Microterricola viridarii: one gene and its partner. Each later gene encodes a partner of the first gene's protein in a complex. Links are inferred from orthologs where the notes say so. Each region holds a gene or a part of one and is shown in the gene's direction. Other genes may lie near its edges.

Evidence for each region.
Region 2: rplK (region 1) and rplJ share a complex: the UniProt entries of both Escherichia coli proteins name them as parts of the ribosomal stalk of the 50S ribosomal subunit. The link is inferred for Microterricola viridarii from one-to-one orthologs.

Annotation. Positions count from the first base shown.
Region 1 is NZ_LT629742.1:17,679-29,029, reverse strand. The notes cover bases 2,967-5,753. They hold rplK (50S ribosomal protein L11), read left to right. Parts: upstream 2,967-4,039; coding sequence 4,040-4,468; downstream 4,469-5,753. Other genes in these bases: BLT62_RS00125 (iron chaperone), read left to right, coding at 5,378-5,749; rplA (50S ribosomal protein L1), read left to right, coding at 4,545-5,234; nusG (transcription termination/antitermination protein NusG), read left to right, coding at 3,008-3,931. Outside these bases: BLT62_RS00160 (Pr6Pr family membrane protein), read left to right, coding at 1-744; BLT62_RS00155 (flavin monoamine oxidase family protein), read right to left, coding at 686-2,218; preprotein translocase subunit SecE, read left to right, coding at 2,625-2,900; BLT62_RS00120 (NAD-dependent succinate-semialdehyde dehydrogenase), read right to left, coding at 5,860-7,221; BLT62_RS00115 (cupin domain-containing protein), read right to left, coding at 7,336-7,689; BLT62_RS00110 (NAD(P)/FAD-dependent oxidoreductase), read right to left, coding at 7,686-9,131; BLT62_RS00105 (MFS transporter), read right to left, coding at 9,282-10,514; BLT62_RS00100 (sulfurtransferase), read left to right, coding at 10,646-11,351. UniProt on the Escherichia coli protein: Forms part of the ribosomal stalk which helps the ribosome interact with GTP-bound translation factors.
Region 2 is NZ_LT629742.1:3,717,900-3,729,352, reverse strand. The notes cover bases 8,565-11,453. They hold rplJ (50S ribosomal protein L10), read left to right. Parts: upstream 8,565-9,710; coding sequence 9,711-10,196; downstream 10,197-11,453. Other genes in these bases: BLT62_RS17070 (YncE family protein), read left to right, coding at 11,327-11,453; BLT62_RS17795 (hypothetical protein), read left to right, coding at 11,011-11,166; rplL (50S ribosomal protein L7/L12), read left to right, coding at 10,246-10,623; BLT62_RS17085 (TetR/AcrR family transcriptional regulator), read right to left, coding at 8,707-9,318. In the rest of the region: BLT62_RS17135 (DUF7657 domain-containing protein), read left to right, coding at 1-524; BLT62_RS17130 (ABC transporter ATP-binding protein), read right to left, coding at 531-1,199; BLT62_RS17125 (ABC transporter permease), read right to left, coding at 1,284-2,780; BLT62_RS17120 (response regulator transcription factor), read left to right, coding at 2,965-3,717; BLT62_RS17115 (sensor histidine kinase), read left to right, coding at 3,714-5,261; BLT62_RS18020 (hypothetical protein), read left to right, coding at 5,440-6,279; BLT62_RS17095 (MarR family winged helix-turn-helix transcriptional regulator), read right to left, coding at 6,336-6,794; BLT62_RS17090 (MDR family MFS transporter), read right to left, coding at 6,806-8,515. UniProt on the Escherichia coli protein: Forms part of the ribosomal stalk, playing a central role in the interaction of the ribosome with GTP-bound translation factors. Protein L10 is also a translational repressor protein.

The DNA of each region.
Region 1 (11,351 bases):
GGCCAGGGCGGTGCGCTCGAGCGGGGCGCCGCGCGCCCGCGCCCGCTGAGGGTCGGGCTCGGCGTGTACCGGCTCGCCCTGGCCGGCCTCGAGCTGCTCGCCCTGTTCGGCAACTTCAACTACGTGCTCGGCTTCTCGTCTTTCGCGACGAACAACTTCTTCAGCTACTTCACCATCCAGTCGGCGATGCTGGCCGTCGTCATGCTGATCGCGGGCGGCATTGCGGCCCTGCTGCGCGAACGCGACCCGCACTGGCTCAGCATCATGCGCACGGTGGTGATGTGTTACCTGCTGGTTTCCGGCATCGTCTTCGCCGTGATCGTCGCGCAGGCCTCGACCCGGGCGTACCGGGTCGACGTGCCCTGGTCAGACACGCTGCTGCACTTCGTCGTGCCCGCGCTGGCGCTGGTGGGCTGGTTCTTCGATGCCGTGATCAGCCCGCGCAGCGACCCGATGCCGTGGTCGACGCTCGGCTGGGTGCTGCCGTTCCCGGTGGCGTGGCTCATCTTCACGCTGATCCGCGGCGCGGATGTCGGCTGGTACCCGTACTTCTTCCTCGACCCGGCACAGGTCGGCGGGGCGCTGGGCATCGCCTTCTACTGCCTGCTCGTGCTCGGCATCTTCCTCGGTGTCGCCGCGATGCTGGTCGCGGTCAGCCGCCGCATCACGGCGCGGGCGACGAAGCTCAGGGAGCGCCTGCTCCGGGAGCAAACGGGGCAAGTGCCGCCAGCACCCGCGCGCTGAACTCCTCGTCGGAGAGCGCCCCGAGCTCGGCCGCGAACTCGGCGGCAATCGTTCCGACCAGCACGGGCGAGCCGGTGAGCGGGGCGAGGTTGGTCCAGTAGGCGATGGGGCTGCGCTCCGGCGCCGGCACCGGGGTGGCGTCGGGAAGCGCTCCGGATGGCTCATCGGATGCCGCTGTGGGCGGTGTGGTGCCATCCTCCGACGCGACGGCCGGCCCGATCGTGCTGAGCACCGTGGCATCCGTTGCCCAGAACGCCTCGTCGAACTGCAGCCAGACGGTGTCGACCGTGCCCATGCCGAGCTCGCCGATCGCGTCGAGCTTCCAGCTGGGCAGTGCGGGCTCGAACAGCGTGGTGTCCTGTTGCAGCACGCCGAGGGGGATCGTCACGAGCACCCGGTCGGTGCGGAGCGATTCGCCGTGCGCCAGGCGCAGGCTCACCCCGGTGTCGTCCCACATGATGGTCGCGACGGGGCTGCCCACCAGCACGTCGAGGCCGTCGGCCAGCGAGCTGATCAGGCCGCCGAGGCCCTGCGCCGAACCGGTCACGATCTCGGTCATCGACGCGGCCCTGGCCAGCAGCGGGTCGAGCTGCTGGGCGGAGACCAGGTCTGCGGATGCCCCGGCCGCCGGTTGCAGCACGCTGGTGAGCTCGTGCCCAAGCCAATCGATCGGGGCAACCCCGTTCGCGTCGGGCTCGATGCCGAGCGAGGCAGCCACTCCGGACTCCGTCAGCGCCTCGGCGACGGAGCTGTCCGGTTCGTGGCCCGTTGCCCACTCGCCCGCCGAGGCGAGCGCCTTGCTGCCCACATCCGAGGGGCCGACGACGGTGCCGGCGCCGGTGCGCACCTCGGGGGTGCGCGCGAACGGCTGGGTGCCGACGCCGGCGAGGGCCAGCTGGCCGGCGAGCATGCTGGAGGAATCGCTGAGGAAGAGCGGGCCGAGCTCGACGGGCACGGGCCAGTGGTCGTCGACCATGCTCTGGATGCGGCCGCCGAGGCGATCGCGGGCTTCCACCACGACGACGTCGAAGCCGGACTCGCGCAGCGCCCGCGCGGCGGTCAGCCCGGCGATGCCGGCGCCGATGACCGCGATGCGCTCGCCGCGCTCCGCGACGTCCGAGATGTCGAGCGCCGCACGCACGCCGGAGCCCTGGGCGCCCTGAACGGTGCCAGGCGAGTCGCTGGCCGTAGCCTCGCCGGCAAAGAACAACCGATCGTCGAGCGAGCGCCGCAGCTGCACGCGCAGCTCGTCGGTGCTGTCGACGCGGGGATAGCTGAACGCGCCGCGCGCGAAGGGATCGGTGCCCCAATTGGAGCGCTGCAGCCGGATCGGCTGGGGCACGCCGGTGGGCAGCGGGGGCGCGGGAGTGCGCGTCGGGGTGGGCGTCGGGCTCGGCGGGGCCGGGGTGCAGGCGGTGAGCGCCAGCAGCGTGATGGCCGAGGCGGAGCCGATCAGAAAGTCACGACGTTTCATCGTTGCGCCGGTGGCGCGCCCCTTTCTTCCGCCCGGAGTTCGGCCCGTTTTACCAGACGGCCGTGATCAACGGTACTCCACGGGCCCGCATCCGCTCAGCTTTACAGGCTCGCCGCTGTGACCTACACTTGGTCGAGGTTGTTGAATCCGCCAAGCTTTTTTGCGCCTATTTTCGTGCTGAAACTCTGTTTCGGGTGCGGGGGAGTGCGCAGGCCAGGCGGACGAAACCGGTAGAATGTCTCAAGTGGGGTGCTCGCAGAGATGCGGGTGCAGCACTGAAGGCAAGCCCTTAGGGCGGTGGCTCAATTGGTAGAGCAGCGGTCTCCAAAACCGCAGGTTGCAGGTTCGAGTCCTGTCCGCCCTGCAAGTCGGTGTGCATGCGCCGGCCCACGAAAGGTGTAATCAGGTGGCCCGAAAAGTTGTCGACGAACCCGGTGAGGATGTCGTCGCGAACGCCAAGAAAGACCGCGAGATCAAGCGCGGACCTTTCGCGCGGGTCAGCCTCTTTATCAAGCAGGTCCTGACTGAGCTCAAGAAGGTCGTCACCCCGACCCGCAAGGAACTGCTCAGCTACACCGGCGTCGTGCTGGTGTTCGTAGCCATCATGATGGCTCTGGTGTACGCCATGGACTGGGTGTTCGCACTCGGCGTGACGTGGGTCTTCGGTACTCCAGCGGGATAGTTCCACTGGATGCCGGATTCGGTTTTCGCGGCGAATGTGCTCAGATGCGCATCACGGAAACCAAGCGGCAACAGCGAACAACGCAATACACGAAGGATTGAGATTTAGTGTCTAAGACTGAGTACGAAGACGCCGACTGGGCGACCGCTGCAGAGCAGTCCGCTGAGGAGGACGAGGCCCAGGAGGGCAACATCCTCGCCGAGGCCGAAGAGTCTGTCGAGCCCGCTGAGCACATCGCCGTACACGTTCTCGATGAGAACGAGGTTGCGGTCGATCTGGATGCCGCTCTCGACGCGCTCGTCGAGTCGAGCGACCCCGAGGCCGACGCCGTCGTGGACGACGCACTCGACATTGATTCCGCCGATGAGGCCGAGGCCGCCGTTGAGGCCGTCGAGGACGAAGAAGCCGAGGCAGACCCGTACGAGGAGTTCCGCCAGGACCTCCGCTTCCTGCCGGGCAAGTGGTACGTCATCCACTCCTACGCCGGCTTCGAGCGCCGCGTGAAGCAGAACATCGAGAACCGCAAGGCGTCGATGGCCATGGAAGATTACATCTACCAGGTCGAGGTCCCGATGGAAGATGTCGTCGAGATCAAGAACGGCCAGCGCAAGATGGTCACCCGTGTGCGCATCCCCGGCTACGTGCTGGTGCGCATGGACCTCAACGAGGACAGCTGGTCTGTCGTGCGCCACACCCCCGGTGTGACCGGCTTCGTCGGCAACGCGCACAACCCGACGCCGCTGCGTTTCGAAGAGGCCTTCGGCATGCTGAAGAGCCTCGTCGAGATCAAGGACGTCCCGGCTGCCAAGGGCGGCAAGGGCGGCGCGGTCAAGGGTGCGCAGCGCGTGCTGCAGGCCGAGGTCGACTTCGAGATCGGCGAGACCATCACGATCAAGGAGGGCTCGTTCGCGGGTCTTCCCGGATCGATCAGCGAGATCAAGCCGGAGAGCGGCAAGCTCATCGTCCTCGTCTCCCTGTTCGAGCGTGAGACGCCGGTCGAGCTCAGCTTCGACCAGGTCACCAAGCTCTAGCAGCACCAGAGCACCCCACAGATTTCCAGCCCACCGTCGCTCGGAGCGTCCGAGCGAACGGGAGAGTGCTCCGGCTTCCGGAGCGTTCGATAAGAAAGAGAGAAAACAATGGCACCGAAGAAGAAGGTTACTGGTCTGATCAAGCTTCAGATCAAGGCCGGCGCCGCAAACCCGGCCCCGCCCATCGGCCCGGCCCTGGGTCAGCACGGCGTGAACATCATGGAGTTCTGCAAGGCGTACAACGCGGCGACCGAGGCCCAGCGCGGCAACGTCATCCCCGTTGAGATCACCGTGTACGAGGACCGCTCCTTCACCTTCATCCTGAAGACCCCGCCCGCCGCGGAGCTCATCAAGAAGGCTGCAGGCGTTGCCAAGGGTTCGGGTACCCCCCACACCGTCAAGGTCGCAAACCTCAGCCCCGCTCAGGTGCGCGAGATCGCCGAGATGAAGATGGTTGACCTCAACGCCAACGACCTCGACGCCGCTGACAAGATCATCGCGGGCACCGCTCGCTCGATGGGCATCACGGTCGGCTAAGGCCAACCCCCTCCAACTTTCACTCGTGGCAGCGCCCGCCAGGCGCAGATGACCACATTCTCTCAAGGAGAACAACATGGCACAGAAGTCAAAGGCCTACCGGGCCGCGGCCGAGAAGATCGAAGCCGACAAGTTCTACACCCCCACCGAGGCAGTCACGCTTGCCAAGGAGACCGGTTCCGCCAAGTTCAACAGCACGGTTGAGGTCGCCCTCAAGCTGGGTGTTGACCCCCGCAAGGCAGACCAGATGGTGCGCGGCACCGTCATCCTGCCCCACGGCACCGGCAAGACCGCTCGCGTCATCGTGTTCGCAACGGGCCCCGCGGCTGAGGCAGCTATCGCTGCCGGCGCCGACGAGGTCGGTGGCGACGAGCTGATCGAGAAGGTGGCCGCTGGCTACACCGCTTTCGACTCGGCTGTCTCGACCCCCGAGCTCATGGGCAAGGTCGGTCGTCTCGGTAAGGTCCTCGGCCCGCGCGGCCTCATGCCGAACCCGAAGACCGGAACCGTGACGCCGGATGTGGCCAAGGCCGTCTCCGACATCAAGGGTGGAAAGATCGAGTTCCGCGTCGACAAGCACTCCAACGTGCACTTCGTCGTCGGCAAGGCGGCCTTCTCGGCCGAGCAGCTCGACGAGAACATCAAGGCCGCTCTCGAGGAGATCGTTCGCCTCAAGCCGTCCAGCTCCAAGGGCCGCTACATCCAGAAGGGCGCTGTGTCGACCACGTTCGGCCCCGGCATCCCCCTGGACGTCAACGCCATCTAGTCTCACCGCTTCATTCGAAGGGCCCGTCGCGCAAGCGGCGGGCCCTTCTGCGTTGCCGGATGCCGTCGCCACCTCGGTGGCTCGAGGGAGGTTGCGACCGAAGCCACCATCGCGAAACCCGCATCCACGTGCAACCATGGGGGATGCCCGAGAGCACCGTCACCGAGTACCTGGCCGGAATCGCACCGGAGGCCGACCGAGCCGCCCTGCAGCGGGTCGTCGACATCGCCCGTGAGGTGGCCCCGGATGTCACAGAAGGCATGAGCTACGGCATGCCGACGCTGCTCTACCGCGGCAAGGGCTATGCCGCCGCCATGCAGACCAAGGCGCACCTGGCGCTGTACCCGTTCAGCGGCAGCGTGCTGCCGGCGTTCGACGACGAGCTCGCCGACTTCTCGCACAGCATCAGCGCACTGCGCTTCAGCGCGGAGCAGCCGGTTCCGGCCGAGTTGCTCGGCCGCATCCTGCAGCTCCGCAAGGCGCAGATTGACGAGCAGCTGGACCGCAAGCGCTGACGTGCCGCTGCGGCATCCGCAGCCAGTTCGCGGATGCGGGCACGGAAATGGCCCCGACACGCCGCGTTCGCGTGCGTCCCGGGGCCATGCATCCGCAGACCGGCTACAAATCAGCCGATGCGGATCATCTTCTTGTTGACGAACTCGTCGGCGCCGAAGCGGCCGAGCTCGCGACCGGAGCCGGAACGCTTGACGCCGCCGAAGGGCAGCTCAGCGCCGTCCGCGCCGACGATGTTCACGAACACCATGCCGGCGTCGATGCCGTCGGCCACGCGGGCCGCCTGCTCCGGGTCGGTCGTGAAGACGAAGGAGCCGAGGCCGAACGGGGTGTCGTTGGCCAGCTCGACGGCCTCGTCCTCAGAGGCGACGCGGAAGACGGACGCGACCGGGCCGAAGAACTCCTCGTGGTAGACGTCGTTCGTCGGGTGGATGTCGGTGAGCACCGTCGCGGGGAAGAAGTTGCCGTTGCGCGGGCCGCCGGCCACGAGCGTCGCGCCCTGGGCGAGCGCGCGGTCGAGCTGGTTCTGCAGGGTGGTGGCGGCCGCCGCAGAGGAGAGCGGGCCGAGCACGGTGCCGTCGGCCAGCGGGTCGCCCGGGGCGTAGGAGGTGAACGCCGCGGTGAACTTCTCCAGGAACGCGTCGTACAGCTCATCGATCACGATGAAGCGCTTGGCCGCGTTGCAGGCCTGCCCGTTGTTGTCGATGCGGGCCATCACGGCCGCCTCGACGGTCGCGTCGAGGTCGTCCGTGCTGAGCAGGATGAACGGGTCGGAGCCACCGAGCTCCAGCACGACCTTCTTGAGGTGGCGGCCGGCGATCTCGGCGACCGCGGCGCCCGCGCGCTCGGAGCCGGTGAGCGAGACGCCCTGCACGCGCGGGTCGGCGATGACCGTGGCGATCTGGTCGTGCGAGGCGTAGATGTTCACGTAGGCGCCGACGGGGAAGCCGGCGTCTAGGAAGATCTGCTCGATGGCCGCGGCCGACTCCGGGCACTGCTCGGCGTGCTTGAGCAGGATGGTGTTGCCGACGATCAGGTTCGGGCCGGCGAAGCGGGCGACCTGGTAGTACGGGAAGTTCCACGGCATGATGCCGAGCAGCACGCCGAGCGAACGGCGGCGAATGAGGGCGGAGCCCTCGCCGGCGCGCAGCGTGATCTGCTCATCGGCCATCAAGGCCTCGGCGTTCTCGGCGTAGTAGGCGTAGATGTCGGCGCTGAAGTCGACCTCTCCGAGCGCCTGCTCCAGTGGCTTGCCCATCTCGCGCACGATGATCTCGGCGAGGGCGTCGCGGCGCTCGACGTGCAGTTCGCCGACGCGGCGGATCAGGGCCGCGCGCTCGGCGACGCTCGAGTTGCGAGACCACCCGCGGTGCGCGGCATCCGCGGCGGCGATGGCCTCTGACAGCCCTTCGTCACTGAGGGTGGGATAGCTGGTGACCGTCTCGCCGGTAGCGGGGTTGACCACTGCGTACATACTCGTGCGTTCCTCTCTCGGGGCGCTCGCGCCACCAGGGAGATGGGCCGCGACGCGCACTGCACCCAAGCTTAGGCGGGGAGCGGGGGCTGCACGAGGCTTGGGCGCGTCCGGTTAGCTGATGTAGACCTTGCGCAGCGTCTCGGTGACGGTCCAGATCGTGTTCGTGCCGCCGGCCAGGCGCACGACGGAGCCGGCGGAGACCTCGATGGTCTCGGCGTCCGGTCCGCCCGGTTCGAGCTCGACCGTTGCGCGGCCGGAGAGCACGACGAACACCTCGTCGACCTCGACATCGCTCATGGTTCCGACCGACATCTCCCAGATGCCGATCTCCGCGTCGCCGAACTCGCCCAGCTCCACCGCTCCGGTCGTCGGGTTGCCGGCGATGCGCTGCTCGGCCGGGACGGCTTCGTGGGCGAGGGCGATGGATGTCGCATCGTTGACGATGCCGGGAACCAGAATGCTCATGAGTCGAATCCTAGACCCAGCGCGTCGAGCGTCTTGAGCAGCAGGTTGCGCTTGCCGTCGTTGTGGTCGGCGCGGTCGAGCGCCCAGCGGGTGGCGTTGATGCCGAGGGCCGCGGCCGGCTCCGGCGGGAACGGCAGCGGGCGCTCCCGCACCATGCGCAGCTGGGTTCGCTCGGTCTCCAGCCCGGCGAGCTTGTCGAGCATCACATTCGCGGCGAAGCGCGTGGCCGCCACCCCGAGCCCGGTGTAGCCGGCGGCGTAGGCGACGCGGCCGCCTCGCGCCGTGCCGTAGAAGGCCGAGAAGCGGGTGCAGGTGTCGATGGCTCCCGCCCACTTGTGCGTGAACCGGGCGCCCTCCAGCTGCGGGAAGGTGGTGAAGAAGTGGTTGGCGAGCAGCTCGAACGCCGCCGGCCTGTCCTCGTAGCTCTCTCGCACCCTGCTGCCGTAGTGGTAGACGGCGTCATAGCCGCCGAACAGCACCCGGTTGTCGCGCGAGAGGCGGTAGTAGTGGAACTGATTGGCGACATCGCCGAGACCCTGCCGGTTCTGCCAGCCGATCTCGCGCATCTGCCCGTCACTCAGCGGCTCGGTCATCAGCGCGTAGTCGTAGACCGGCACGGTCATCAGGGTGTTGCGCTTGAGCAGGGAGGGGAACACGTTGGTGGCGAGCACGGCCTGGCGACTGCGCACGCTGCCCTGTGAGGTGCGCAGGGTGACGGATCCCGCGTCCGCGCCCTTGTCGGTGTCGAGGGAGCGCACCGGGCTGTGCTCGAAGATCTGCACGCCCATCTCGGTGGCGACCCTGGCCAGCTCGAGGGCCAGCTTGGCGGGGTGCAGCAGGGCAGAGGTGCGCTTGTTCCAGAGCGCGGCCAGGTAGGTGGGGGAGTTGACCTCGGCCCTGGCCGCGTCTCCCACGAGCAGCTCGACGCTGTCGTCGCCTCGCGCCGCGGCATCCGCCGCCGCCTCGCGCAGCCACTCCACCTGGTGCGGCTCGACGGCGATGTCGAGTGCGCCGTTGCGCTCGAACTCGAAGTCCATGCCGAGCTCTGCGCTGGCCGCCTCGATCTCGTCGAGGTTCTCCAGGCCGAGCCGGTCGAGCTCATCGAGCTCCTCCGGCCAGCGGTTCTCGCCGTTCTCGCGGCCGTGGGTCAGGCTGGCCTCGCAGAACCCGCCGTTGCGGCCGGATGCCGCCCAGCCGATCCGCTGGCCCTCCAGCAGCACGACGCGGGCGTCCGGGTTGCGCTGCTTGGCGAGCACCGCCGTCCACAGCCCGGTGTAGCCGCCGCCGACGATGGCGAGGTCGGCGGTCACCGCCCCGCGCAGCTCCGGGTGGCGCGGCCGCTGCACGTCATCCAGCCAGAACGCGGCCTGCCGGGTGCCGGTCAGCGCGTGCTCGACCACGGATGCCGCCGGTCGTCGTCTCTCGAAAACAGTCGTGCCCACGCGTATCATCGCTCCGTCTCGGCGTTCGCCGCACGGCATCCTCGCCGCGCGCTCCCGTCCATCATGCCCGCCCCGCGGCATCCGCCGCCAGCAAGCCGCCAGCGAGCCGCCAGCGCGCCGTGGCAGCGCGCCGTCGTCGCGGGGGAGCGACTACGAGGTCGGCTGGACCGGGATCGCCTCGGTGTCGGGCAGTGGGCTGGCATCGCGGCCGCGGAGGTCCGGGTGGTAGCGCTTGGCGAGCACCGGCACGATGAAGCCGACCAGGGCGAAGAGCGCGGCGGCCCAGAATCCGCCGACCGCGCCGTTGCTGTCGATCAGGAAGCCGGCCGCCGCCGAGCCGAGGGCCGCGCCGATGAGCTGGCCGGTGCCGACCCAGCCGTACGCCTCGGCGGTGTCGCTGAACTTGACGCTGGCCGAGACCATGGCGAACAGCACGGCCAGGGCCGGGGCGATGCCGATGCCGGCCACGAAGAGGGCCGCCGAGAGCCACCAGAAGACCATGTCGCTGCTGACGAGCACCATCACCACGGCCGCGAGGCCCATGCCTACGAAGACGATGAGCATGCGGCGGGCCGTCGACCACGGGCCGATCGGAACGTGGCCGAGCCCCAGGCCGCCGGCGATCGAGCCGACGGAGAAGATCGCGAGCACGATGCCGGCCTCGGCCCCGCCGTGGCCGAAGGTCGCGACGACCGCGGCCTCCACGGCGGCGCAGGCCCCGACGAGCAGGAACCCGACGCCCGTCGCCAGCAGTACCGGCGGGCGGCGCAGCACCGCACCCAGCTTGCGCTTGCTGCGCGGGATGCGCACCCGGCCGAGTTCCGGCAGCACGATGAACCAGATGCCGCCGCCGACCATGAAGATCACGGCGAGCATGATGCCCCACACCGTGCTGATCTGGGTCGCGACGAAGGTGGTGACGACGGGGCCGACCACCCAGATGATCTCCTGCGCGGTCGCGTCCAGCGAGAACAGGGGAGTGAGCTGTCGGGAGTTGACCATCTTCGGGTAGATGGTGCGCACGGCCGGCTGGATCGGGGGCATGCTGAGTCCGGCCAGTGCGCCGACCACCATGTAGAGGGGTACCGACATCGGCACGAGAGCGATCGTGCTGACCATGGCCGCGCAGATCGCCAGGGTGATCGTGAGCACGGGGCGCATGCCCCAGCGGCCCATCAGGCGGCTGGTCAGCGGGCCGGCAATGGCCTGGCCGACGCTGGTGGCAGCGAGCACGAGCCCGGCGGCTCCGTAGCTGCCGGTCTGCTGCTCCACGTGCAGCAGGAACGCGAGCGAGAGCATCCCGAACGGGAAGCGGGCCACGAGTTGGGCCGTGATGATGCGCGCAACGCCAGCCGTTTTGAGGAGGTCAGAGTAGGTGCTCACGATTCCCCAATTCTACCGAGCCCGGTTGGAGGCGGCGGCCAATCGTCGTCGCAGGATATAGCGTGTCAGAGGGTGTGCTTCGGCCGCTAGTCGGCCAGGTCGATGGAGCCGCCCCGATTGGAGAATGACGGATGCCGCACCCCCTCGTGACCGCCGACGAGCTCGCCGCCCTGCTGCAGGACGCCGCAGCAGGCGCCCGCGTGCGGGTGCTCGATGTGCGCTGGAGCCTCGGCGGCCCGGCCGGCCGGCCGCTGTTCGACGCTGGCCACATCCCCGGAGCCGTCTACGTCGACCTCGACACCGAGCTGGCCGGCCACGGCGAGCCCCGCGACGGGCGGCACCCGCTGCCGGACATGGCCGACTTCCAGGCCGCGGCGCGCGGCTGGGGGCTGAACGACGGCGACACCGTCGTCGTCTACGACGATTGGCGCAGCCACGCCGCCGTGCGCGCCTGGTGGCTGCTGCGCTACGCCGGCGTCGCCGACGTGCGCGTGCTCGACGGCGCCCTGCCCGCCTGGCTGGCCGCCGGCCGGCCGCTCGCGACGTCCGCGGACGCCACGACTGCGCCGGCGCCGGGCACCCTCACCGTGGTGCCCGGCGGCCTGCCCGTGCTCACGACCGAGCAGGCGGGGGCGCTGCCGGATTCCGGCGTGCTGTTGGACGCCCGCGCCGCCGAGCGCTACCGCGGCGACGTCGAGCCCATCGACCCCCGCGCCGGGCACATCCCGGGTGCGCTGAGCGCGCCGACCGCCGGCAACCTCGACGCTGAGGGCAGATTCCTCGAGGCCGCGGCGCTGCGCGAGCGCTACGAGGCGCTCGGGGTGACGGACGCCGCGC
Region 2 (11,453 bases), 3.7 Mb from region 1 along the record:
GGCGGAGCGCTGCGGCGGCATCCGTACTGCTCGGCCTCTACGCCTTCGCGAGCTGGGCGGCGATCAACCCCCTGCAACAGGGGATCGGCCCGTACAGCAACGACCCATTCGTGCAGGAGATGCAGGAGAGCACACTCGACGGACGGAACCCGCGGGTCATGGTGTTCGGCGACTTCGCCGTCGTGGCGAAGGTGCGCGCCGCCGGCTTGCAGAGCATCTCGGGAACCACGCCCTACCCGGATGCCGATCTGATGCGGCAGCTTGCTCCGGAGCAGGAGGAGCTGTGGAACAACTACGCCCAATACGCGTGGATCCCCGCGCCGGCGGGGGCCGCCACGGAGATCGAACGAGTCGTCGGGAGCCTGATGAGCATGACCATCGACCCGTGCAACGCGGTGATCGACGAGCAGGTCGACCCCGCGTGGGCGGTGGCAGACCAGCCGCTCGAGGCTGAGTGCCTGAGCCCGATCTCCACCGTGCACGACTCCGAGGGGCGCGAGCTACACATCTACGCGGTGCGATAGGCCGGCCTACTTCTCGCGCACCGTGCCGCCCGCGATGTGCAGGCGGCGTTCCGCGCGGGCGGCGACGGCGGAGTCGTGCGTCACAAGCACGAGGGTCAGGCCGCGGTCGCGCCAGAGACCCTCGAGCAGGTCCATGATCTCGTCGCGGGTCTGCTCGTCGAGGTTGCCGGTCGGCTCGTCGGCGAGCAGCACGGCCGGTTCCTTGACGAGGGCCCTGGCGATGGCGACGCGCTGCTGCTGGCCGCCGGAGAGCTCGGTGGGGCGGTGCGCGGCGCGCTCGGCCAGGCCGACGGATGCCAGTGCCTGCGCGGCCCGGGAGCGCCGGGCGTCCGCCGCGAGGCCGAGGGGAGCGAGCGCCGTCTCCACGTTCTCCTGGGCGGTGAGCGTGGGGAGGAGGTTGAAGCCCTGGAAGATGAAGCCGATCTGGTGCGCGCGGATGTCGGCGAGCGTGCTGTCGCCGAGGGTGGAGAGCTCGCTGTCGCCGAGTTGCACGGTTCCGGCGCTCGGGCGGTCGAGGGCGCCGAGCATCTGCAGCAGCGTCGACTTGCCGCCGCCGGTCGGTCCCTGGATGGCGACGAGGGCGCCGTCGGCGATCGTGAGGCTGACGTCGGAGAGGGCGGTCACGGTGCGGCTGCCCTGTTTGTAGCTCTTCGAGACGTTCTGGAGCGTGTACATGTGGGGGTCCTTTAGGGGTGTGCGATGGAGGGGGTGGGGTTTCGGCAGGCTCAACCAGCGGGAGGAGCCTGCCGGCGAGAGCGGTCAGCCGATGCTGCGGAGCGCCTCGGCGGGGCGCAGCCGCGCGGCCCGCCAGCCGCCGAACGCCCCCGCGATGAGCCCGCCGAGCACCGCGAGCCCGACGGCCACGAGCACGACGCCGAGGGCGACCGGGGCCTGCAGGGTGATGTCGGTCGACGCAGCGGCGGAGGCCGCCTGCCCGAAGCCGCCCGGCATCCCGCCGGGGCCGCCTGCACCGCCGGGGCCGGCCGCCAGCTGACTGTTGCCGCCGCCGGTGCCGCCCACGCCGCCGCTCAGGGTGGGGGAGACGAGGTTGATGACGAGCACCCCGATCAGGCCGACCACGACGCCGACGGCCCCACCGATCAGGCCCTGCACCGTCGACTCCCCGGCGACCTGGCCGACGATGCGCCGGTTCGACCAGCCGATGGCCTTGAGCGTGCCGAACTCGCGGGTGCGGCGGTTGACGCCGGAGATCGTGAAGAGGATGGCGAGCAGGAAGGCCGCCAACAGCACGGCGACGGAGAGCCAGAGGCCGAGGCTCGTGACGAGGCTGGACGCCGTGGCGAGCGATCCGGAGACGCTCGAGGCCAGCTCGGCCTGCGTGCTGACGGTCGCGTCGGGCAGCGCCGCCTCCAGCTCGCTCTGCACCTGGGCGATGTCGTTCGACGACGCGGCCTGCACGTAGACGGTGCTCAGCTGGCCGTCGAGGCCCGAGAGCTGCTGGGCAACGGCCAGCGGGATGTAGACGTTCGCGGCGGTCGCGGCATCCGCCGAGTTCGAGCTGACGATGCCGACGACCTCGAGGCTGCTGTCGCCGACCGCGATGGTGTCGCCGACGGCGAGGCCGGCGGTGGTGGCGTAGTCCGCGTCGAGCACCGCGACCGAGGCGTCGGAGTCGGCGGCGGTGAGGGTGCGGCCGTCGCTGAGCGTCACGGAGGAGAGCGGGCCGACCGCTGCCGCGCTCGGGTCGAGGCCGAGCACGCTGAACGAGTCGACGTCGAAGGAGCTGCCGCCCGCGCCGTCCGGCCCGCCCTGCGGCGGGGTGACGCCGTCGCCGGGCGCCGCGCCCTGCTGCATCTGCGACATGTCGGGCAGCTCGCCGCTGAACGTGGTGTTGTTCAGCGCGAGGGTGCCGGACGCCGCGGCGACATTGTCGATGCCGGCGACCGTGGTCAGCGTCGCCGCGTCGAAGGTGCTCGTGCCGCGCGAGGCCTCCAGCCGCGAGGTGCTGATCGCCGTCGTGCCGTCGGAGGTGGCCCCGGCGCCCGCCCCGAAGTCGAAGCGTCCGGGGCCGCCGGAGGCATCGCCGGCACTCGGCGGAGTGGGCGACTGGGTCACGGTCACGTCGGTGCCGACGCCGTAGATGGAGGACAGCACCGACGCCTGCGCGTCTTTGACGCCGGCGGAGAAGGCATTCACCACGATCACCAGCGCGATCGCGAGGCCCATTCCGACGGCGATGATCACCGTCTGCTTGCGTCGCCCGGCGAGCTCGCGCCGGAGAAGTGTGAAGAACATGGGGCTCCTAAAGTCGATCGTGCGGGGAACGAGGGCGCGGGGCGGCCTCGGCACGATTCCGAAGTTAGGGAGGGCGACTATCGGGTGGCTATGGCGAAGCTGGCAGAACCCTATGACGGGTCCATGCGGCATCCACTGAGCTGGTTCATAGAATTCTCATAGCTCGACGGCACATACTCGATCCGTGACCAGCCCCAACTTCGACACCAGAACCGCCGCCGCCCAGGCCGCAGCCCCGCTGCGCGCCGATGGAAGCCCTGTGCGCGTGTTGGTCGTCGACGACGAGCGCTCGCTCACCGACCTGCTGAAGATGTCGCTGCGCTATGAGGGCTGGGACGTGCGCACGGCCGGCGACGGGCGCGGCGCGGTGGCGGCGGCACGCGAGTTCCGCCCCGACGCGATCGTGCTCGACATCATGTTGCCCGACTTCGACGGGCTGGAGGTGTTGCGCCGGGTGCGCGCCGACGGCAGCGAGGTGCCCGTGCTCTTCCTCACCGCCAAGGACTCGCTCGACGACCGCATCGCCGGCCTCACGGCGGGCGGCGACGACTACGTGACCAAGCCGTTCAGCCTCGAGGAGGTGATCGCGCGCCTGCGCGCGCTGATCCGGCGCTCGACGCTCGGCCAGAGCAGCGAGCCGGTGATCCGGGTCGGCGACCTCGTCTTGAATGAGGACAGCTACGAGGTGAGTCGGGCTGGCGAGCCGATCGAGCTCACCGCCACCGAGTTCGAGCTGCTGCGCTTCCTGATGCGCAACCCGCGCCGGGTGCTCAGCAAGTCCCAGATCCTCGACCGAGTGTGGAGCTACGACTACGAGGGCCGGCAGAGCGTCGTCGAGATCTACATCTCCTACCTGCGCAAGAAGATCGACGCCGGCCGCGAGCCCATGATCCACACGGTGCGCGGGGCGGGCTACATGATCAAGGCGGCCGGATGACGCAGGCTCCAGCCACCGCCGGGGCTCCCGCCCGGCCGGCGGCCGGGCCCTCGCCCCTCGACGCACTGCGCGCCCCGCTGACCCTGCGGCGGCGCCTGCTGCTCGGGGTCATCGCACTGTTCGTGCTGATCACCATGATCGTCGGGCTCGTGAGCGTCGCTGCCCTGCACGGCTCCCTGCTGGACCGCCTGGACGCCCAGCTGTTCTCGGCGGCCGACCGCGGCCGCATCGGTATCAGCGGTGGGCCGCCGCCCGGCGGAACGCTGCCCGGCCGCAACGACGCCAGCCTCGTGTTGAGCGTGCCCGGCCAGCCGGTCGGCACGATCGGCGCCGTGCTGCTCGGCGACTCGGTGCAGTCGGCCGGCCGCATCTCAGAGACCGGCGGCGTGCTCGACGTCAGCGACGACCAGCGGGCCGCGCTGCTCACCGTCGCCGCCGACGGCACACCGCACACAGTCGACCTGCCCGGGCTCGGCGACTACCGCGCCATCGTCAGCCCGCAGGGCCCAGCGATCGGCTTCGTCATCGCCCTGCCGCTCGCCACGGTGGAGGGCACCTCGGCCCAGCTCGGGCTGATCATCGCGATCGTCGCCCTCTTCGGCGTCGCGATCGCCGTGCTCGCCGGCCGGCGCCTCATCGACTCCGCACTCGCCCCACTCGAGCGGGTGACGCAGCTGGCCAGCCGCGTCTCCGAGCTGCCACTGGACCGCGGCGAGGTGGCTCTGGCCGAGCGCGTGCCGAGCGGGGACGCCGACGAGCGCACAGAGGTCGGGCAGCTGGGCGCCGCATTCAACCGGATGCTCGGGCACGTGGCATCCGCCCTCACCGCCCGCGAGGCCAGCGAGCGCAAGGTGCGCCACTTCGTCGCCGACGCCAGCCATGAGCTGCGCACGCCCCTCGCCGCCATCCGGGGCTACGCCGAGCTCACCCGTCGCAGCCCAGAGGCGCTGCCGCCGGATGCCGCGCACGCCCTGGCCCGGATCGAGTCCGAGTCGCGGCGGATGGGCGCGCTCGTCGAGGACCTGCTGCTGCTCGCCCGGCTCGACGAGGGCCGCGCGCTCGAGTCGCTGCCCGTTGACTTGACCGAGCTTGCGGTCGATGCCCTCGGTGACGCCCAGGTGACGGGACCAGACCACGAGTGGGGCGCAGACCTCGACGAGGAGCCCGTCGTCGTGCAGGGCGACGCCAGCCGGCTGCAGATGGTCGTGGTGAACCTGCTCGCCAACGCCCGCGTGCACACGCCGCCGGGCACGACGGTGGAGCTCGGCCTGCACCGGGTCGGCGACAAGGCTGTGCTCACCGTGAGCGATGACGGCCCGGGCATCGACCCCGAGGTGCAGGGCAGTGTGTTCGAGCGCTTCGTGCGCGGCGACCCGTCCCGGTTCCGGGCGGGGCAGGACGGCCCGGAGGCCGTCGCGGCGCCCGGCACCGGGCTGGGCCTGGCGACGGTGCGCGCCGTGGTCGCGGCGCACGGCGGCACGGTGGCGCTGCAGAGCGAGCCGGGCCGCACCGTGTTCACCGTGACGGTGCCGCTCGCGCCCTGATTCGCCGACGTGCCGATCTGCTCGCGGACCGATCTGCCGACGCCCTGTGGGGCGGATGCCGGCCGGGCCGTGTCCCGGCGAGCGACCCGGCGGCTGTCTATTAGCCTTGTCGCGGGGTTGGGCCCGCACTCGCGGGCGCCGGACCGGTGTGCCTCCCCGGGTCAACCAGGAGATTCAGGTGCAGAAGCCGCGCAGTCGACGAGCGTTCTGCGCGCTCGCCGCCGGCGCGTTCGTCGTGGCGTCGGCCCTCGCGCTCACGGCTCCCGTGCCGGCGCTGGCGACATCCGCGACCCCGGGCGGCGCCGAGCCCGCCGCGATCTCGCCGCAGGACCCGGATCCGCGCTGCGCGCTCGTCGACGTGCAGGTGAGCGGGGAGCCGGTTGTCGCCTCGACGCTCACCGCGACGGCCGTCGGCGGGCTGTTCGACGGCGCGCGGGTGCGCTTCGAGTGGATCGTTCAGCCGGCCGCGCCGGGCGCGGGGGAGCCGGACGCGACGCCGACTCCGTCGCCGTCCCCGACCGCATCGCCGTCCGCGACCCCGTCCCCGGCTCCGACCGCGACCCCAGCCCCGACCTCGCCCCCTGCTCCGCCGCGCGGCGAGTACATCGTGCGCGGCGCAGACCTCGGCCAGACGATCCGGGTGCTGGCCCTCACCAGGGGCCCGGATGACGCCGCCCCCGCACTCGGCTGCCTGAGCGCGCCAAGCGCAATCGTCCTCGCCGGGGGAGCGCCCGATCAGGGCGGGGTCACCCCGCCCCTCGTGCCGCCGCTGGTGCCGTTGGTGCCGTTGCCGGAGCCACCCACGGCGGCCCTCACAGACGACGGGACAGACGGCTGGGCCGGGCAGCAGGAGGCCGACGTGCAGGAGCCGGAGGAGCAGCTCGTTGCCGAGGCGCCGGCCGCGGCATCCGGCCCCGTCGTCAACATCAACGTCTCCGACGACGTGTTGCTGATCGGCGGGCTCGGGGCGCTCGCCGTGATGGCAGGGCTCCTGGTGTTCGGCCGCAACGAGAACTGAGCGCCCCGCCCATCGGCGAGACGCTCAGTCTGTGCGGCGTGTAATCGGCGAGACGCCTACTCTCCGAGCGGCACCTCGGCGAGGCGGCTGAGCAGCGAGGCGAAGCGGTCGAGGTCCTCGCCGGTCCAGTCGGCCAGGCGCGAGCGCAGCAGCGCCTTGTTGCTGTCGCGGACGGCGTTGATCTTCAGCACGGCCTCCGGCGTCGCCGTGAGGATGCGGGCCCGGCCGTCGGCCGGGTCAGGGGCGCTCACGAGGAGGCCGAGCTCCTCCATCAGCTTCACCTGACGGCTGATGACGCTCTTGTCGGTCATGAGCTGCTCGGCGAGGGCGCCGGCGTGGCACGGGCCCGACCGCACCAGAGACGCCAACAGCTTGTAGCCCACCGGCTGCAGCTCGGGATGCACGCGCTGAGCCCCGACCTTCCACATCGTGCGAACGCGCGTGAACAGCACGCCCAATTGCGCCTCCACCTCGGCGATCGCCGCGTCGGTGTCCGGGGAGTGGTCGGGGCTCATCTGCTGCATTCCTATTCGGTTGTCTTGCTCTGACCGGAGCCGACGGCTCCCGCATCCACCCGCTCGGACTCCACGTCCGCCGGGTGGGCGAGTCCGACCGCCGGCAGTGCCGCGGTCGCCGCGCCCGCATCGATGAGTGCGTCTTCGGCATCCTCGATCTCGCGCTTCAGCGTACCGGGGGCATCCGGCTGGCCCTTCGACTCGGCCTTGGCGCGCTGAATCGAGGTCAGCGTGCTGAGCTGCGCGTTCGGCAGGAAGATCACGGCGATCAGCGTGACGATCGCGAGCGGCACGGCGAGCATGAAGATCGTGCCGACACCGGTGCCGTACGCGCTCTCCACGATCTCGCGCAGGAAGTCGGGCAGCAGGTTCACCTGCGGGATGCGGCCATCACCGAGCGCCTGCATCGCCTCAGCCTGCTTCGCGGGCGAGAGCTTCATCACGTGGTCCTTGATGTTGCTGGCCACCACGGTGCCGAGCAGCGAGCCCATCACCGTGACGCCGATGGTGCCGCCGAGGCTGCGGAAGAAGGTGACCGCGCTGGTCGCGACACCCATGTTCTTGGCCGCGGTCTGGTTCTGCACGACGAGCACCAGGTTCTGCATGACCATGCCGACGCCGGCACCCAGCAGGAACATCGAGACGCCGACGTACCAGAAGTTGGTGTCGTAGTGCAGGAAGGTGAGCATGTAGCTGCCGATGACGCTGAGCGCGCTGCCGGCGATCATGAAGCCCTTCCACTTGCCGTGGCGGCTGATGAGGCCACCGACCACGGTCGAGGAGATGAGCAGTCCACCCATCATGGGGATCGTGAGCAGGCCCGACTCGGTCGGGGTCGCGCCGCGGGCCAGCTGCATGTACTGGCTGAGGAACACCGAGGTGCCGAACATCGCGACGCCGACGGAGATGCTGGCGACGACCGAGAGCGTGAAGGTGCGGCTCTTGAAGAGGTCCAGCGGGATCATCGGCTCCTTGGCCTTGAGCTCGACGAACACGGCGATGATGAGCAGCAGCACGGATGCCGCGACGAGGGCGATGCTGGTGAACGAGTCCCACTCGAACTGCGAGCCGCCGAGGCTCACCCAGACCAGCAGGAGCGAGACGCCGCCGGAGATCAGGACCATGCCGAGGTAGTCGATCGACACCTTGCGCGCGGGGCGCTTGGGCAGGTGCAGGGTGCGCTGCAGCAGGATGATCGCCACAAACGCGAACGGCAGGGCGACGAAGAAGTTCCAGCGCCAGCCGAGGGTGTCGGTGATCACGCCGCCGAGCAGCGGGCCGCCGATGGTGCCGATGGCCATCACCGCGCCGAACAGGCCGGCGTACTTGCCGCGCTCACGCGGGCTGATGATGTCGGCCATGACGATCTGGCTGAGTGCCGCCATGCCGCCGGCGCCGAGGCCCTGGAACACGCGCATCGTGATGAGCATGCTGGGGTCCTGCGAGAACCCGGCGATCGCCGAGGCCAGCACGAAGATGACCATGGAGAGCTGCAGCAGCAGCTTGCGGTTGAACAGGTCGGCGAACTTGCCCCAGATGGGCGTCGACACGGTGGTGGCGAGCAGGGTGGCGGTGATGACCCAGGTGAATGCGGCCTGGTCGCCCTTGAGCTCACCGATGATGAGGGGCATCGAGGTGCCGACGACGGTGCTGGCGATCATCGAGACGAACATGCCGAGGAGGAGGCCGCTCAGTGCCTGCATCACCTCGCGGTGGGTCATGCCGTTCTCGCTGAGCTCAGCGTTTCGCTCCTGCTTGCTCTGCTTGGGGGGACGTGCTTTCTTCGACGCTTTCTTCGCTACGCCGGTGGTGCTCTGTGACATCGGGCTCCATGATCTAATTGACAACGGTCAACTATATAATTCTAGTTGACCGTTGTCAACTACCGCCCGGGTCGCGGATGCCGCGGCGGCTAGGGTCCCGCCGGGACGACGCGGGGCGGCGACTCGATCAGCGCGGCCAGCACCTGGCGCAGCGTCTGCTCCGGCAGGCCCTCATCCTCTGAGACGTACCGGCGGTAGAGACCGAGTCCGAGCGCCGCGTGCAGGATCGCGCGACCGTCGGCATCCGCCGGGAGTTCGCCGCGCGCGACGGCGCGCGCGATCAGGGCGTCGGCCGCCGTGTCCTGGGCCTTCAGCACGCTCTCCCGCAGAACGCCGGCCACCTCTGGCTCGAACGTGGCCGCCCACGCCACCGCGGGGAGATTGCCGAGTGCGAGCAGGGAGTGCCCGCCGGAGGTGTGCTCGACGAGGTCGTCGAGCAGGTTGCCGGTGTCGATGGCTGGGCCATCCTGGTACCCGCTTGCGATGGCCGCGGCCACCAGCTGGCCCTTGGAGCCCCAGCGGCGGTAGATCGTGGTCTTCGAGCAGGCGGCGGCGGCCGCCACGGACTCGATCTCGAGCTTGGTGTAGCCGAGTGCGGAGAGCTGCTGCAGCGTGACGCTCAGGATGCGCTGGCCGAGTGCCGTGTCAACGGGGCGGCCCCGTCGGCGCTTCTCCGGTGCGGGGGTGAGTTCGGCTGCCATGGCGATGTCCTCCCTGCTGGGTGCCTGCTGGTGCGCCCGGGTGCGCAGAGGACTCCGCGCGCACGCAGTGGGTTCCACCCCAGTATGGGGGCTATTCGGAGAAGCTGAGGGATCTTCGGGTCAACGATGCGGTGTCGGCCGATTTGCGGGGGCCCGCGGCATCCGTTAGTCTCTACGAAGCCAAAGACCGCTGGTTGTCGCTCCGCAGAAATGCAGAGTGGCCGAAGGCTTGTGAGAACAAGGGCCCGCGCAGGTGTGTGAAGTAGTTTTCAATCGTTGAGATTGTCTCCAGCTCCGTGCGCTTGCGCCGGAGCTTTTTTGTTGCCCCAATCCGGGCGGTCTGGGTGCACATCGCTTCCGCGGTGTGTGACGTAGACATATAGGAGTAGGCCATGGCGAACAAGGAAGCCACGGTTGCCGAGCTCACGAACCTGTTCGAGACCTCGACCGCCGTTCTGCTGACCGAATACCGCGGCCTGACGGTTGCCCAGCTCAAGCAGCTGCGCGGCAACATCCGTCAGGACGCGAACTACGCCGTGGTGAAGAACACGCTGACCAAGATCGCCGCGAACAACGCGGGGATCACGACGCTGGATGCCGACCTCGTCGGCCCGTCCGCCGTCGCCTTCGTGCACGGCGACTTCGTCGCCGCTGCCAAGGCAGTCCGTGACTTCGCCAAGGTAAACCCGAATCTTGTGATCAAGGCCGGCGTCTTCGAGGGCAAGGCCCTCAACGCCGACGAGGTCAACAAGTACGCCTCGCTCGAGAGCCGCGAGGTTCTGCTTGCGAAGGCAGCGGGAATGATGAAGGCGACGATGGGCAAGGCTGCCGCCACCATCGACGCGCTTCGCGAAAAGCTGGAGACCTCGGCCGCGTAAGCGCCCGACGTTCTCGTTCCACAACACCAAGAAATTTAGGAGATACATCATGGCGAAGCTCACCACTGACGAACTGCTCGAGCAGTTTTCCGGCCTGACGCTTGTCGAGCTCAGCGAGTTCGTGAAGGCGTTCGAAGAGAAGTTCGAGGTCACCGCGGCCGCTCCCGTCGCTGCTGCCGGTGGCGCTGGCGCTGCTGCTGAAGAGGTTGAGGAGAAGGACTCCTTCGACGTCATCCTCGAGGCTGCTGGCGACAAGAAGATCCAGGTCATCAAGACCGTCCGCGAGCTCACCTCGCTCGGCCTTGGCGAGGCCAAGGCTGTCGTCGATGGCGCCCCCAAGGCTGTCCTCGAAGGCGCCAACAAGGAGACCGCCGAGAAGGCAAAGGCTGCCCTCGAAGAGGCCGGCGCAACCGTCACCCTCAAGTAATTTGCGCCCGGCTCGCCGGGCACAAACTGCTGCGTGACGCGCCGTCTCGCGGAGTTTTCGAACTCCATCGAGTCACGCTCCCGCAATTTCGGACGCGGTCTCCTGCCAGTACGAGGTCTCTGACCTCATTACCCAGGTATTCCGCGTTCCGAGGGCGTCGCCCCCGAAACGGGGCGGCGCCCTTTTGCGTTTCTCTGGGTCGCGTTCTCGCGGCCCGGTGCACGACGCGTGAGGAGCCGTCGATGGATGCCTGAGGCATCCGCCCTGCCACTCGGCAGTGTCGGCAACCCCGCGTCCAATCTGACGCGCCCGCTCGCCTCGGCGAGCCCGCGCGGCTGTGCTCTGCACCCACATCGTGGTGGACGCGCACACAGAAAGCACCACCCCGTGAATACACGAAACACCACCTGGCGAGCATTCGCCGCAGCGCTCGGCGGACTCCTCGCCGAGGCATACCTCTCCGGTGACGGAAGCCTGGCCGAGAGCCACCCGCCGGATATGTACCGGAGCCACCTGGCGCAGTCAGCCACCTGGATCCGGTAGTCCACCCACTAGGAATGCCCCGACACGCCAGTCGGGGCATTCGCCTTCTCCGGCAGCCCGCAGAAACGTCATAGGCGAATTTCTGTATACCAAATCTGCTACCGTCGCCATCAGAGCTCCGCTCGCGGTGGGCTCCAACACATTCGATGACGAACTGGAGATGGTTGTGACCAAGCAGGCGACGAGTACCGTTGGGCGCGATGGCGCGATTTTGGCCGTGACCGAGGGGTGGTCGAACGGGCTCGCCCTCGTGGACCCGAGCGAGGGTGGCGTGGGCGTCGTCGCCA